Regions from separate parts of the Paraburkholderia sp. RCC_158 genome, predicted to be linked through region 1. Evidence: riboswitches for the same ligand, from Rfam matches in the RefSeq annotation. Region 1 holds a riboswitch; each other region holds the start of a gene.
What was found. Region 1 has a riboswitch for cobalamin ahead of cobA (uroporphyrinogen-III C-methyltransferase). Riboswitches for the same ligand answer to the same signal wherever they lie in the genome.
Positions count from the first base shown of each region.

Region 2: linked by a shared signal. The riboswitch ahead of AB6809_RS31805 (CbtB-domain containing protein) and the one ahead of cobA (uroporphyrinogen-III C-methyltransferase) in region 1 are both predicted to bind cobalamin.
Region 3: linked by a shared signal. The riboswitch ahead of AB6809_RS22960 (TonB-dependent receptor domain-containing protein) and the one ahead of cobA (uroporphyrinogen-III C-methyltransferase) in region 1 are both predicted to bind cobalamin.

Region 1 is NZ_JBFUPM010000016.1:6,778-11,049, reverse strand. Features, by position in the region: gene AB6809_RS25645 (cobyrinate a,c-diamide synthase) at 1-1,101, opposite strand, end outside; gene cobO (cob(I)yrinic acid a,c-diamide adenosyltransferase) at 1,104-1,706, opposite strand; gene AB6809_RS25635 (cobalamin biosynthesis protein) at 1,703-2,134, opposite strand; gene cobA (uroporphyrinogen-III C-methyltransferase) at 2,131-2,853, opposite strand; cobalamin riboswitch at 3,057-3,301, opposite strand; cobalamin riboswitch at 3,371-3,652, shown strand; gene cobW (cobalamin biosynthesis protein CobW) at 3,818-4,272, shown strand, end outside.
Region 2 is NZ_JBFUPM010000027.1:23,609-27,880, forward strand. Features, by position in the region: gene AB6809_RS31800 (CbtA family protein) at 184-996, opposite strand; gene AB6809_RS31805 (CbtB-domain containing protein) at 1,008-1,229, opposite strand; cobalamin riboswitch at 1,270-1,408, opposite strand; gene AB6809_RS31810 (histidine phosphatase family protein) at 1,447-2,067, shown strand; gene AB6809_RS31815 (hypothetical protein) at 2,088-2,528, opposite strand; gene AB6809_RS31820 (ATPase domain-containing protein) at 2,695-4,212, shown strand; gene AB6809_RS31825 (ATP-binding protein) at 4,217-4,272, shown strand, end outside.
Region 3 is NZ_JBFUPM010000012.1:193,612-197,883, forward strand. Features, by position in the region: RNA gene ssrS (6S RNA) at 1-165, opposite strand, end outside; gene AB6809_RS22950 (cell division protein ZapA) at 337-651, opposite strand; gene AB6809_RS22955 (hypothetical protein) at 648-1,004, opposite strand; cobalamin riboswitch at 1,223-1,572, shown strand; gene AB6809_RS22960 (TonB-dependent receptor domain-containing protein) at 1,661-3,547, shown strand; gene AB6809_RS22965 (iron ABC transporter permease) at 3,575-4,272, shown strand, end outside.

The DNA of each region.
Region 1 (4,272 bases):
GCCATGCACGCTGTCGATCTGCTGCATGCCGAGCGCGGTGAAACGCGTTTGCATCGTCGCGTGGCCGGGCAGCAGGCCAAGCATCGGCGTGCTGACGCCTTGCGTGTCGGTGAGTCGATCGAGCAGATACAGCATGCCGCCGCATTCGGCGACGAGCGGTTTGCCGTTTGCCACATGCGCGCGGACCGCAGCGGCGCTGCGCGTGTTGCCGCCGAGCGCCGCCGCGTGCAGTTCGGGGTAGCCGCCGGGCAGATACACAGCGTCCGTGCCCGCGGGCAACGGCTCGTCGGCGAGCGGCGAGAAGTATTGCACGCGCGCGCCGAGTGCTTGCAGCAGCGTGACGTTGGCCGGATAGATGAACGAGAACGCCGCGTCGCGCGCAATGGCGATCTGCTTGCCTTGCAGAAGCGGCGGCAGCGCGCGCGGCGTGGGCGCGCCGAATTCGACGGCGGGCGGCAGGTCGGCTAACGCCGTATCGGCGAGCGCATCGGCGGCGCGTTCGAGGCGCGCGTCGAGATCGTCGATTTCCGCCGCTTGATGCAAGCCGAGGTGACGGTCGGGCAATTCGATTTCATCGCTTGCTGCGAGGTGGCCGCACCAGCGCAGCGTCGGCGGCAACGCTTCTTGCAGCATCTGCGCGTGACGCGCGGAGCCGACGCGGTTAGCGAGCACGCCATGAAACGGCACGTGCGGCCTGAAATTTGCAAGCCCGAACGCGACCGCGCCGAAGGTCTGCGCCATCGCCTTCGCGGAAATGACGGCGAGCACGGGCACGCCGAACGCGCTCGCGAGATCCGCGCTGCTCGGTGTGCCGTCGAACAGACCCATCACGCCTTCGATCAGGATCAGATCGGCTTCGGCCGCAGCCTCGGCAAGCAGATTGCGGCACGCGTCCTGACCGACCATCCACAGATCGAGCGACAACACCGGCGCGCCGCTCGCGTGCGCCAGAATCATCGGATCGAGAAAGTCGGGCCCGGTCTTGAAGACACGCACGCGCCGCCCGAGCCGCCGATGGTAGCGCGCAAGACCCGCGGTGATCGTGGTCTTGCCCTGGCCCGACGCGGGCGCGCTGATGAAGAGCGCGGGGCAGGCGGACACGTTCAGAACTCCACGCCGCGCTGCGCTTTCACGCCTTGCTCGCGATATGGATGCTTGACGATGCGCATTTCGGTGACGAGGTCGGCGGCTTCGATCAGCGCGTCGGGCGCATGACGGCCTGTCACGACCACATGAAGCATCTCTGGACGCGCGGCGATGACGGACAGCACTTCGTCGAGCGGCAGGTACTCGTACTTGAGCACGGTGTTCAGCTCGTCGAGGATCACCATCTGATAGTCGCCGCTTTCGATCATCCGGCGCGCTTCGTCCCAGCCCTTGCGCGCGGTCGCGATGTCGGCGTCGCGGTCCTGCGTGTTCCAGGTGTAGCCGTCGCCCATCGTGACGAAATCGCAATTCGCAATCGCGCCGAGAAAGTCGCGCTCCGACGTATGCAGCGCGCCCTTGATGAACTGCACGACGCCAAGACGCATGCCGTGGCCGAGCACGCGCACGGCCATGCCGAACGCAGCGGTCGTCTTGCCTTTGCCGGTGCCGGTGTTGACGATCAGCAGACCCTTTTCGACGGTCGCGTTGGCCTGCTTCTTTTCGTGGCCTTCGCGCCGGCGTTCGGTCATGCGTTGATGCGATTCGGGATCGGTCTTCATGGAAGGTCCTGGTCAGTGAAGGTGGCGCTGCGCGGCAGCGCGTGTTCGGTCGATGCAATCGCCACAGTGACGCCCGCGTGAACGGTTTTGCGAGCGACGAGATAGGGCGTGTGAGCAGCAGCGTGGATCGACGCGCCAAGCAACGCACAAGGTTCGCAGACGCCGTCGACGCCGAGATGCTCGCGCGCCGCCGCCGACGGCTCGGCGACATGCAGCGCGGCAATCTGCTCGCGAGTGAAGAGTTGCAGCGGCAATTTGTGGCGCGCGCAGAACGCGAGCAAGCCGGGTTCTTGCGCTTTGGTTTCGATCGAGGCGACGGCCGCGATGTCTTCGAATGAATGCGAGCCGAGCGCTGCGCGCACAGCGTTTTCGATTTCTTCCGCCGACGTCTGCAAGCGGCAACCGATGCCCACGCTAAGCGTTTTCATCGGACATCCTTCGCCAGCGACGCCACGCCGCCGATCACCACGATCGCGGGCGAGCCGAGTCCCGCGCGCGCGACGGCATCGGCGAAATCACCGAGTGTGGCGAGCGCATGCCGCTGCTCGGGGCGCGTTGCGGATTCGATCGCGGCACACGGAGTCTGTGCCGACATGCCCGCTGCCAGCAACGCGCCGACGATGTCGTTCAGCCGCCGCATGCCCATATAGATCACGAGCGTCATGCGCGTGGCGGCGAGCGCGGCCCAATCCGGCTCGCTCGTGCCCGCGCCGTGGCCGGTCACGAACACCACGCCTTGCGCATGATCGCGGTGCGTGACCGGAATGCCGATGGCCGCCGGCGCCGCAATGCCGGCCGTGATGCCACTGACGATTTCGACGTCGACGCCCGCCGCATGCAGTGCCTGTTGCTCTTCGCCGCCTCTGCCGAACACGAAGGGATCGCCGCCCTTCAAACGCGCGACGCTGCGCCCTTCGTTCAGATGCGCGAGCATTTGCTCGACGATGCCGTGTTGCGGCGTCGACGGATGACCGCCGCGTTTGCCGACATACACGATGCGCGCATCGGCGCGCGCAAATTGCAGCACGTTGGGGTTCACCAGATCGTCGACGAGTATCACGTCGGCTTGCGCGAGCGCGCGGGTTGCCTTCAGCGTCATCAGTTCGACGTCGCCGGGGCCTGCGCCGATCAGCCATGCGCGTTTCATCGCGGCATGCGCCGCGTCGGCGCACATGCAATCATGCAGCGTCGACATACACGCAATGTGATGGAAATTGAAGTCATTCGAAACTGTGCATTCGCGCACGACAGCAAACGCGGATTGCAGACCGCTTCCCTAAGTCGTGCTTGAGCGCCTTCACATCCGTCCCTCGCGGATTCCGGCGGCCGGCGGCGTGACGTTAACAACGCACGGCCGCCTCCGCGTCTGGCCGGTATCCGGGCTGGCGGCCTCACGCGCTTTGCGTTCCCGCCCACATTCGTTCGAATGTGCTGGACAGTGGCACTGAAAACGCATGTGCGGCGCAAAAAATAATCGCGCCGCCGGTCGCTTACCGTTGCGGGGACAGCACAGGTTGAGCGCAAGCGCGCTGCCTGTTTCCCGTTTAACTGCACACGCGAGCGCATGTGCGGGCACCAGACGCGCGCATACGATAGCACACGGCAAGCCCGTCCGATAAGCGCGCCGGGCTTGCGTTTTCTTGACGGCGCAAGGCGCGCGGCCTACACTCGCACGCACTTCTGGTGCTCGTGTGCGCGCTCGTGCGCATGCAGTTAAACGGGAAACAGGGCGCCCGCCTCGCATGGATCGGGTCAACCTGTGCTGCCCCCGCAACGGTAAGCGAAAAGCGACGTCATGGCGGTTTGCATGGCGCCGCGGAGCCGGCTTCGATGTCCACGCGCAAGGCCGCGTCGGCATATCACCACTGGGCGAGAAATCACTCGTCCGGGAAGGGGAAGCGGCGCTTTCGCCAGCCCGGATACCGGCCGGAACACGAAGGGCGAACGCCGCGGGGAAGCGGCGCTGCGCTCATGACCTCATACCCGTATTCTGCGTTTCCCTGGTGTAGCGGCAAGGCCGTCGTGCGTTCCCGCGTTTTGCGATGCGACGTCATGCGCAAAGCGCGTGATTCGGCCGGCCAGCAGATGCAACTCTCACGGATGGACTCACCATGCAAGTTCAGATGCGCAAGATTCCCGTCACCATCGTCACGGGCTTTCTCGGCAGCGGCAAGACGACGTTGCTGCGGCACATTCTTCGGAACGCGGGCGGCAAGCGCATTGCGGTGATCGTCAACGAGTTCGGCGAGCTCGGCATAGACGGCGAAATCCTCAAAGGTTGCGGCATTGGTTGCGATGAAAACGGCGTCGAGACCGAAGGCCAATTGTATGAACTGGCCAACGGTTGCCTGTGCTGCACCGTCCAGGAAGAGTTCTTTCCGGTGATGGAAAAACTCGTCGAGCGCCGTGAGCAGATCGACCATGTGCTGATCGAAACCTCGGGGCTCGCGTTGCCCAAGCCGCTCGTGCAGGCGTTCAACTGGCCGCAGATCAAGAACAGTTTCACGGTGGATGCGGTGATTACTGTGGTCGATGGACCCGCTGCGGCAAGCGGTCAGTTCGCCGA
Region 2 (4,272 bases), on a different contig from region 1:
AAACGTCAGGCTGGCCGCGATCTGGAGCCATTTCAGCTCTTCACGCGTTTTTACCTGGCGGGGTGATTCACTTCAATCAGATGTGTCTGAAAGTCCGTAGTCTGTTGTCAAACGGAAAAGGGCGACCGAAGTCGCCCTGTCGCCAAAGAACTGTCATGGACCGAATAGCGTCGCCCAACAACCTCAAACCACCCTCGCCCCCACCCGCCGATTATCTGCACGCATGAATGAACTGTGCTCAACAACCGCCCCAAACAGCAACCCGATCGTCGCCCACATAATCGCCTGCATGCCAAGCGCGGCCACGCGGAATTTCCACAGCAGCGCTGCCGGAAAACCCGCAGGAACTTCATCGATAACCGGCATCGACACCTGCACAACGGCAATGATCGCGACGAAGACAAGTCCCGCCACAATCGATCCGTTCCATGCACCGAGCTTGATGGCCGCGCGGCGTCGGACCTTCAGCGAAAAGACCAGCGCTGTCAGCGAGATCGCGATCATCAGAAAGAAGAGTCCCGTGCGCGGTCCGATCGTCGCGGGGTCGCCGACCGCGGGCGGATTCGCCGGATACTTGATGTTCGGAACGATCACCAGCGCGACGAATGCGCCAAGCGCGAGCCACGCCGACAACGCGCGCGCACTCATCGGGCCGACTCGCCCGTAAGCGTAGGCAAACACGAGCGAGAACAATCCGCCGAACGCCGCGCCGTACACGACCACGCCGGTCAGCAATCCCAAACCGGCTTGCGTATCGCGACTGACGAGTTCCTCCTCATGTGCATGCTGGTGCTCATCGGCATCGGCAGCAGCAGTAGCCGCACCCGCATGTTCATGCTCATGCCCATGCGCTGAGCCACCCGCCTCGCCAGCCTTCTCTTCGAACGCAATCGCCTGATTGACCTGCGGCTCGCCCACCACTCGGGCGAACGCGAACGTGACGAGTCCTGCGGCGATGCCTGCAAGCATGCCGCGCAACAACAACTTACCGACCATGCTCTGCTCCGTTAGTGGCAGGGAAAGCCGAGCAGATGGCGGCCGTCGTGCACGAACTCATGCACGTACATGCCAGGCACGAGAGACGTGGCGCCCTGTTCCGCGCCGACGAAGTACAGCGCGAGCAGCAACAGCAATCCGCCGAACACGGCCCAGGGCAACAATTCGCGCAGCGGAATCGGCGCGGGCTGAACGGCGGGCTCGCGAGCGGGATCGAAAACAGCTTCAGTCATGAAGGACATCTCCTGGGGTAACGCGCCCCGTAGTCGATTGCAGAGGAATGGTGCGAAGCTCAGGTCTGGCTTTCGGCTTGCGATGCCGATTACAGTGGCGCGACCGCGCCGGGCTCTCACCGGCTTCCGCGCTTCGCAGTCCGGCTATTCTACGCGGTAAACTTCGGCGCCAGCTAGCGCGGACTGACGCGCGCGCATATTGAATGGAACGCGAAAAATGAACCTTCGGCTGCTGCTGATCAGCCATGCGCCAACCGCGGCCATGCGCGCGGGCCGCTTTCCCGCCGACGATCCACTCGACGCTCGCGGCCTCGCTGACGCGCAAGCCGCGCAAGCGCGCTTGTCGCATCTATCGCATCTGGCCGCGTTCAACGAAGCGCCCGCTTTTGTCAGCCCGGCCGCTTGCGCCCGCGATACGGCCTCGGCCCTGGGTCTCAACGCGAAGGTGGACGCAGCGCTCGCCGATATCGACTATGGCAACTGGACAGGCCGGCGCCTTGCCGACCTCGCGGCGCAAGCGCCAATCGACCTAACCGCATGGATGCGCGATCCCGACGCCGCCCCGCACGGCGGCGAGTCATTCAGTCAGGCAGTGAAGCGCATCGGCGAATGGCTCGACACGCTCGACGTTGCGCTCCACGATGCACAAGGCAAAGCGTCAGGCAACGCGCGCGACGTCATCGCCGTCACCCACGCAGCGATCATCCGCGCCGCTGTCATACATGCGTTGAGCGCCTCGCCGGCCATCTTCCCTCGCATCGAAATCGCACCGCTAACAGTGGTCGAACTGCATCGCTCGGAACAACGCGGCTGGACATGGTGGCCCGCATCGTCGTGAGTCTCCCAGAACACACATCGTCATTTACCCGATACCGATAAACGCAGCTTTCCCGATCCCGCAGACGTCAACGTGATCTGCGTGCGCCTCGCCGGCGCACCAAGATAAAAATGCTGACGTCCCGGCGAATTCTGATCGTGCGTCGCGTCCGGCAGGCATGAAGCAATGTCGGCGGCGACCGCTTGCAATGCGTCCGCGCTCGACCCCGCATCGCGATGCGGCGTCCACATGCACTGATAGCTTCCCCGCGCCGCCGAGCATTGCGCGTCGTCGCCATACGGTTGCGCGACGCCCTTGCCGTCGTCCGGCGAAAGCGCAGTGAATCCGTCCGGCGCCGCGGCCACGATCCGCTTCAACGACGAACACGGGCTCGGCGAATCATCGGCACTCGCGCGATACGGCGTGAGGCTTGCGAGTAACGCGACAGCGAGCGTGCTGATGAACAGCGTGCTGGTTTTCATAGCGGCGCGCGTCCTTGAAAGTGGCTGATGGATTGCGCCAAAGCAGCAGGCTTCGTGCCCTCGCGGCGAAGCAAAGCGAATGCACCCTGCAAATAGGCATGCAACTTGCATCCTGGCGATACCGGCTGACCGAGCCCGGTTTATTCATTGACGCCACGACTACGCCATGTCAAACGACGCGAACAATCACACGCCTAAACGCCTTTGCTCGGGAATCGACGGGATCGACGACGTGCTGGGAGGCGGCCTCACGCCGCACCGCATGTACCTCGTCGAAGGCGCGCCGGGTACGGGTAAAACTACCCTGGCATTGCAATTCTTACTCAAAGGCGTTGAGCAAGGCGAGGCAGGTCTGTACATTACGCTCTCGGAAACGCGTTCCGAGTTGATCTCGGTCGCGGACAGTCACGGCTGGGATCTCGGCCGCTTCCACATTCTCGAGTTGCTTTCCGACGAAGGCCTCGACCCGCAATTCGAGCAGACCGTGCTGCATCCGGCTGAAGTGGAACTCGGCGAGACTGTGCGCAACGTAATCAAGCAAGTCGAAGAACTCAAGCCCGCGCGCATCGTGCTCGACAGTCTCTCCGAGTTGCGGCTGCTGTCGCAGAACACGCTGCGCTATCGTCGGCAGATCCTTGCGTTAAAGCGCTATTTCGCCACGCGCGCATGTACGGTGCTGCTGCTCGACGACAACACATCCGATCCGTCCGACGTTCAATTGCATAGCATCGCGCACGGCGTGATCTCGCTCGACAACGTCGTGCACGATTACGGCGGCAACCGGCGGCGCATGCGCATCGCGAAGATGCGCGGCATCAAGTTCCGCGAGGGCTATCACGACTTCTCGCTGGACACCGGCGGCATCAAGGTCTATCCGCGGCTCGTCGCGGCCGAACATCACGCGGACTTCGACACGCAGACGGTGAGCACCGGCACGACCGGTCTCGACGTGCTGCTCGGCGGCGGCCTGATACCCGGCACCAACGCGCTGATCGTCGGCCCCTCGGGCGTGGGCAAAACCACGACCGTGGTCTCGTGCCTCATCGCGGCTCTCGAGCGAGGCGAGCGCTGCGTCTACTACGTGTTCGACGAAACGCTCGTCACGCTGATCGCGCGCTGCACGACGGTCGGCCTGAACCTGCAGCCCTATGTCGAAAGCGGGCTGCTCACGTTGCGTCAAATCGATCCCGCCGAAATCTCTCCCGGAGAATTCGCGAGCGACGTTCGCATGTCCGTCGAGAAAAAAGGCGTGAAATATGTCGCGATCGACAGCCTGAATGCATATTTGCAAGCGATGCCGGGCGAACGCTACCTGCTGCTGCAAATGCACGAACTGCTCGGTTATCTCAACCAGCAAGGCGTTATCACGATGCTCGTGCTGGGGCAGCACGGCATCATCGGCGAAATTCAGACCGACATCGACATCAGCTATCTGAGCGACGTGGTCGTTCTGTTCCGTTACTTCGAGCACCACGGCGAAGTCCTGACCGCCGTGACCGCCGTGAAGAGCCGTGCGAACGCGCACGAACGCTCGATCCGCCAGTTCAGGCTGTCGAACAACGGCGTGGAGGTGGGCGAAGCGCTGCGCGACTTCGAAGGCGTGCTCTCCGGGTTGCCGTCTTATAGCGGCAGCACCGCGCTGCTCGGTGCGACCGATCACCTCATCGATACGTCGCGGCAGTAAGCTCATGGAGCAACGCGTCCTGATTCTCGCGCCGTTTGGCCGCGACGCCGATGTCATTGC
Region 3 (4,272 bases), on a different contig from region 1:
CGCTAGGCCGGCATCCTGAACCGGGGGTTCAGAATTGGTCGCAGTTAGCAGCACTTCGGGTACATCAGACAGAGTGACGCGCACGCCCGTGCTACAAATTTCCGCAACCGTGCACATGGCATTGGTTCAAGGAATATATGACCTTGGCGAACCAGGCAGGGAAGCTAAACCGATGAAGCAAAACCGATGACACTGAAACGATTGACTCAAACGTTGGGGACCTGTTCGCCTCGCGCAGTTCGTGCATGCTTCACGAACCTTGCCTGCTTACTTTCCGTTTGAATCCGCAGCCGGTATCAGCACCGGCCGCACTGCTCTCAACATGCTACTTGCAACTTACTGCACGCTGTACTGCTCGATGACAGTACCCAGTTGCTCGTTCATTTGATGCATTGTACGCCGGATTTCTTCAGCGGGAAATGCTTCTCCGTGACGCACGCTTGTTTGCAGCTTAAGCAGTTCGGATGCCAGCGACAGCGCAGCCATGACTGCAATGCGATCCGTGCCGCGCACGTTGCTGTTATTGCGGATCTTCGACATTTCGGCGTCGACTCGCGCGACTGCTTCAAGCAGCGCGCCTTCCGTTTCCGGCGAGCAGGCGAGGCGATAGGGCACGCCGAGAATCGATACTTCGATCTGCTTGGTCGTCATGCATTTTCTCCGTGGCGAGTGGCGTCGCTCTCTGTTTCGACCTCGTGCGGAGCGGGCTCGAGCAGATCGAGCTGGTTGTCCGGCTCGTTGTGCGCACGCGCACGCGGCAATTTTTCGAGGATCGCGTTCAGGCGCACCTGCGCGTCGTCGATCTTGGCCGACAGCGCGTCGCGCTCCGCTTGCAGTGCGTCGCGTTCCTCGCGCAGCAGCGCAAGTTCCGTGCGCGTAGCTTCGGCTTCGGCGCGCGACTGCGCGAGTTGCTCTTCGAGCGCGAGGCGCGCTTCATTGTGGCGCTGGCTGATCGCGATCAGCTTGCCGATATTCTGTGAAAGTGTTTCGAGTTCGGTGAGCATGTGCTGCGTCCTCTAAAGACATCGCATTTTAGCGCGGAATGTCGCACGTTCCGACATTTGTCTCGTTTCGAGACGTAACAACCCCGCTTTTTGCAGCCTTTTTTCGACTGAAGAAGAGAAACTACGCGCGTGCCGGAGATCGCGTCGGACAATAGCTCGACCCTGTCCGAATGAATCGCTCTCGCGGCCCGCGTTCTTGACTGACTCAGAGGGCGCTCATACACTGGCCGCACTCTGGTGCCCGCGCGCATTTCATTGTGCGCGCAGTTAAACGGGAAGCAGGCCGCGCCGTTCTACCCGAACGCGCCAACCTGCGCTGCCCCCGCAACGGTAAGCGACCGCATTTCGCGCGCATTGCAGTTCGTCGCATTCGCTGCAGTTCAATGCTGCTCATCGCAGTTCAGTGCTGCGGTACGAATCGTATTTCGAACAGCAGTTCGCGCTTTTGCAGTTCGATCCCCATCGCGTGTTCCGGTTCAACTCGCGAGTGTGCCACTGCGCGTCACGCGTGGGAAGGCGGGATCGAAAGTCGTTAGCCCGGATACCGGCCAGAGGGAGGGGCGCGCGGCGCGAATTATCAAAAGCGCACGCGCCTCGTTACGCGACGGCCTGCGGGGAAGCGGGCCGCGCACGCCATCCACGGGAAATCTCACTTCATGCTGTCCCCCATCGCCCGCGCGGTGCTGCTCGCTTTTGCCGGGCTGCCCCATCTCGCGCATGCGCAGGCCGCCGCGCCTGCAAACGCCGACGCTTCGTCCACTGCTGCGTCCACTGCATCGTCCACTGTTTTATCGCCCGTCGTGGTGACCGCCGAGCGCGGACCGCAAGCGCTTGCCGATACGATCCCGCAGACGTCGCTATTCGATCAGCAGGACCTGGCCGACACCACCGCAACGGATCTGCCCGGCCTGCTGCAACTCGCGCCCGGCGCGCAAATCTCGCGTACAGGCGGGCCCGGTTCGACGGCGAGCCTTTATTTGCGCGGCGCGTCGTCGACGCAATCGCTGATTCTCATCGACGGCGTGCGCGTCGATTCCGTGAGTCTCGGCACCGCGCAAATCGCGCAGATTCCGCTCGATCAGATCGATCACGTCGAGGTCGTGAACGGCAACGTGTCCGCGTTATACGGCTCGGGCGCGATCGGCGGCGTGGTACAGGTGTTTACGAAAGACGGCGGCGCGCATCCGCCGCGTTTCAATTTCTCTGTGGGCTACGGCAGCTATCACACGCAGACGCAGCAGGTGGGCGCGAACGGCGCATTGGATAAAGACGGCCGCACGACCTTCAGCATTTCGCTCGCGCGCTCGAAAGACGACGGCTTTTCAGCGCTGAATCCGCGCGAGGCGCCCAACGCGAATCCGAACGCGAACGGCTATCTGAACGAGAGCATTTCGGCGTCGCTGCGCCACAAGTTCAACGACCAATGGGACGCGGGCGTCCGCTATCTGCAGTCGAACGGCAACAACAGCTACGACAATGCGTACGGCGCACCGACCGATCTGAACAACCTCTACACGAAAGTGCGGCAGGTGTCGGCGTTCGCCAACGGCAAGCTGACCGACTGGTGGACCACGCACTTCATCGTGTCCGAAGGCGACGACCGCAGCGTATCGAAGACCAACGGCCTCTACAACGGACGCTTCGATACCGACAACCGGCAATACACGTGGCAGAACGATTTCGCGCTGGCCGCGCAGCAAAAACTGCGCGTGGGCTACGAGCATCTCGATCAGAGCCTCGACTCCGATACGTTCGCCGCGCCCACGCGGCATGTCGATTCCGTCTTCGCGGGCTACACGGCGCGCTTCGGACGCAATCAGATCCAGGCCAACGTGCGGCGCGACCAGTACTCCGATTTCGGCGGAGCGAACAGTTACTATCTCGGCTATGGGTTCGACATCACGCCGCATTGGAAGCTGAGCGCAAGCTATTCGGATTCGTTTCGCGCGCCGAGCTTCGACGATCTGTACTATCCGCTAAGCGGCAATCCGTCGATTCAGCCCGAGCGCAGCCATTCGCTCGAAGCGGCGCTGCAGTACGCGTCGAATGCGTTGGGCGTGATGCGTTTGAGTGCTTTCCAGACGCGTTATTCGAATCTGATCGACTATCAGCAGGTCACGCCGGGCATCTATCTGGCGGAGAACGTGGGGCATGCAAAAGTGCAGGGGCTCGAGGGATCGTGGAGCGGACATGTGGGCAAGACCGATGTGCGCGCATCGGTCACGCTGCAAAATCCCGTCGATCTCGACAACGACGTGGACCTCGTGCGGCGCGCGCGGCGCTTCGCGTCCTTGACGTTAAACCGCAGCATCGCAGGGTGGCGCGTGGGCGGCGAGTGGATCGTGAGCGGCCCGCGCGAGGACAGCAGCGGCAAGCTCGGCGGCTACGGCATCGTGAATCTGTCCGCGCGCTACAACATCACGAAAGCCTGGTACGTGGCCGCGCAAATCCAGAATCTGTTGAACAAGGACTATGAAACGGCCTACTCGTATAACTCGCCGGGGCGCGGTGCGTATGTCACGCTCGGCTGGCAGCAGCAGTGATGCGCGCGCCATGTTGAGAGCGCGCCGATGAGCCGTCATCCAGGTTCGCTGCCCGCCGCATTGCACGCGATGACCGCGAAGCGCGCCGCCGCGATCTGGCTCGTGCTCGCGCTCGCCGCGCTGGTCGTGCTGATGGCGTCGCTCGCGTTGGGCAGCGTCTCGCTCGCGCCCGCGCGCGTGATCGAGGCGCTGTCGCCGTTGCATGCGTCGGCGTCCGCGTCCGGCTCTGCAAGCGCCTCCGACGATCTCGCCGGCGAAATCGTGCGCACGCTGCGCTTGCCGCGCGCATTGGCCGGTTTCGCGTGCGGCGCATTGCTCGCAATGGCCGGTGCGCTGCTGCAAGTGCTGTTGCGCAATCCGCTCGCGGAGCCCTACGTGTTGGGCGTATCGGGCGGGGCCGCGAGCTTCGCGCTGATCGCGATGATCGCCGGCAGCGCGTGGTGGCTCGTCGATGCGTCCGCGTTCGCAGGCGCGTTCGTGTCGATTCTGCTCGTGCTCGGTCTCGCGCGCCGCGAGTTGTGGCGCGGCGAGCCGCAGGACACGTCGCCGCGTTTGCTGTTGACGGGCGCGGTCATCGCGGCGGGTTGGGGCGCGCTGATCACGTTGCTGCTGAACCTCGCGCCCGACAATCGTCTGCGCGGCATGTTGTTCTGGCTCACCGGCGACCTCAACGGCAATGCGATGCCGTGGACGGCGCTTGCGGCGCTCGTGGTCGTTGTAGTTGT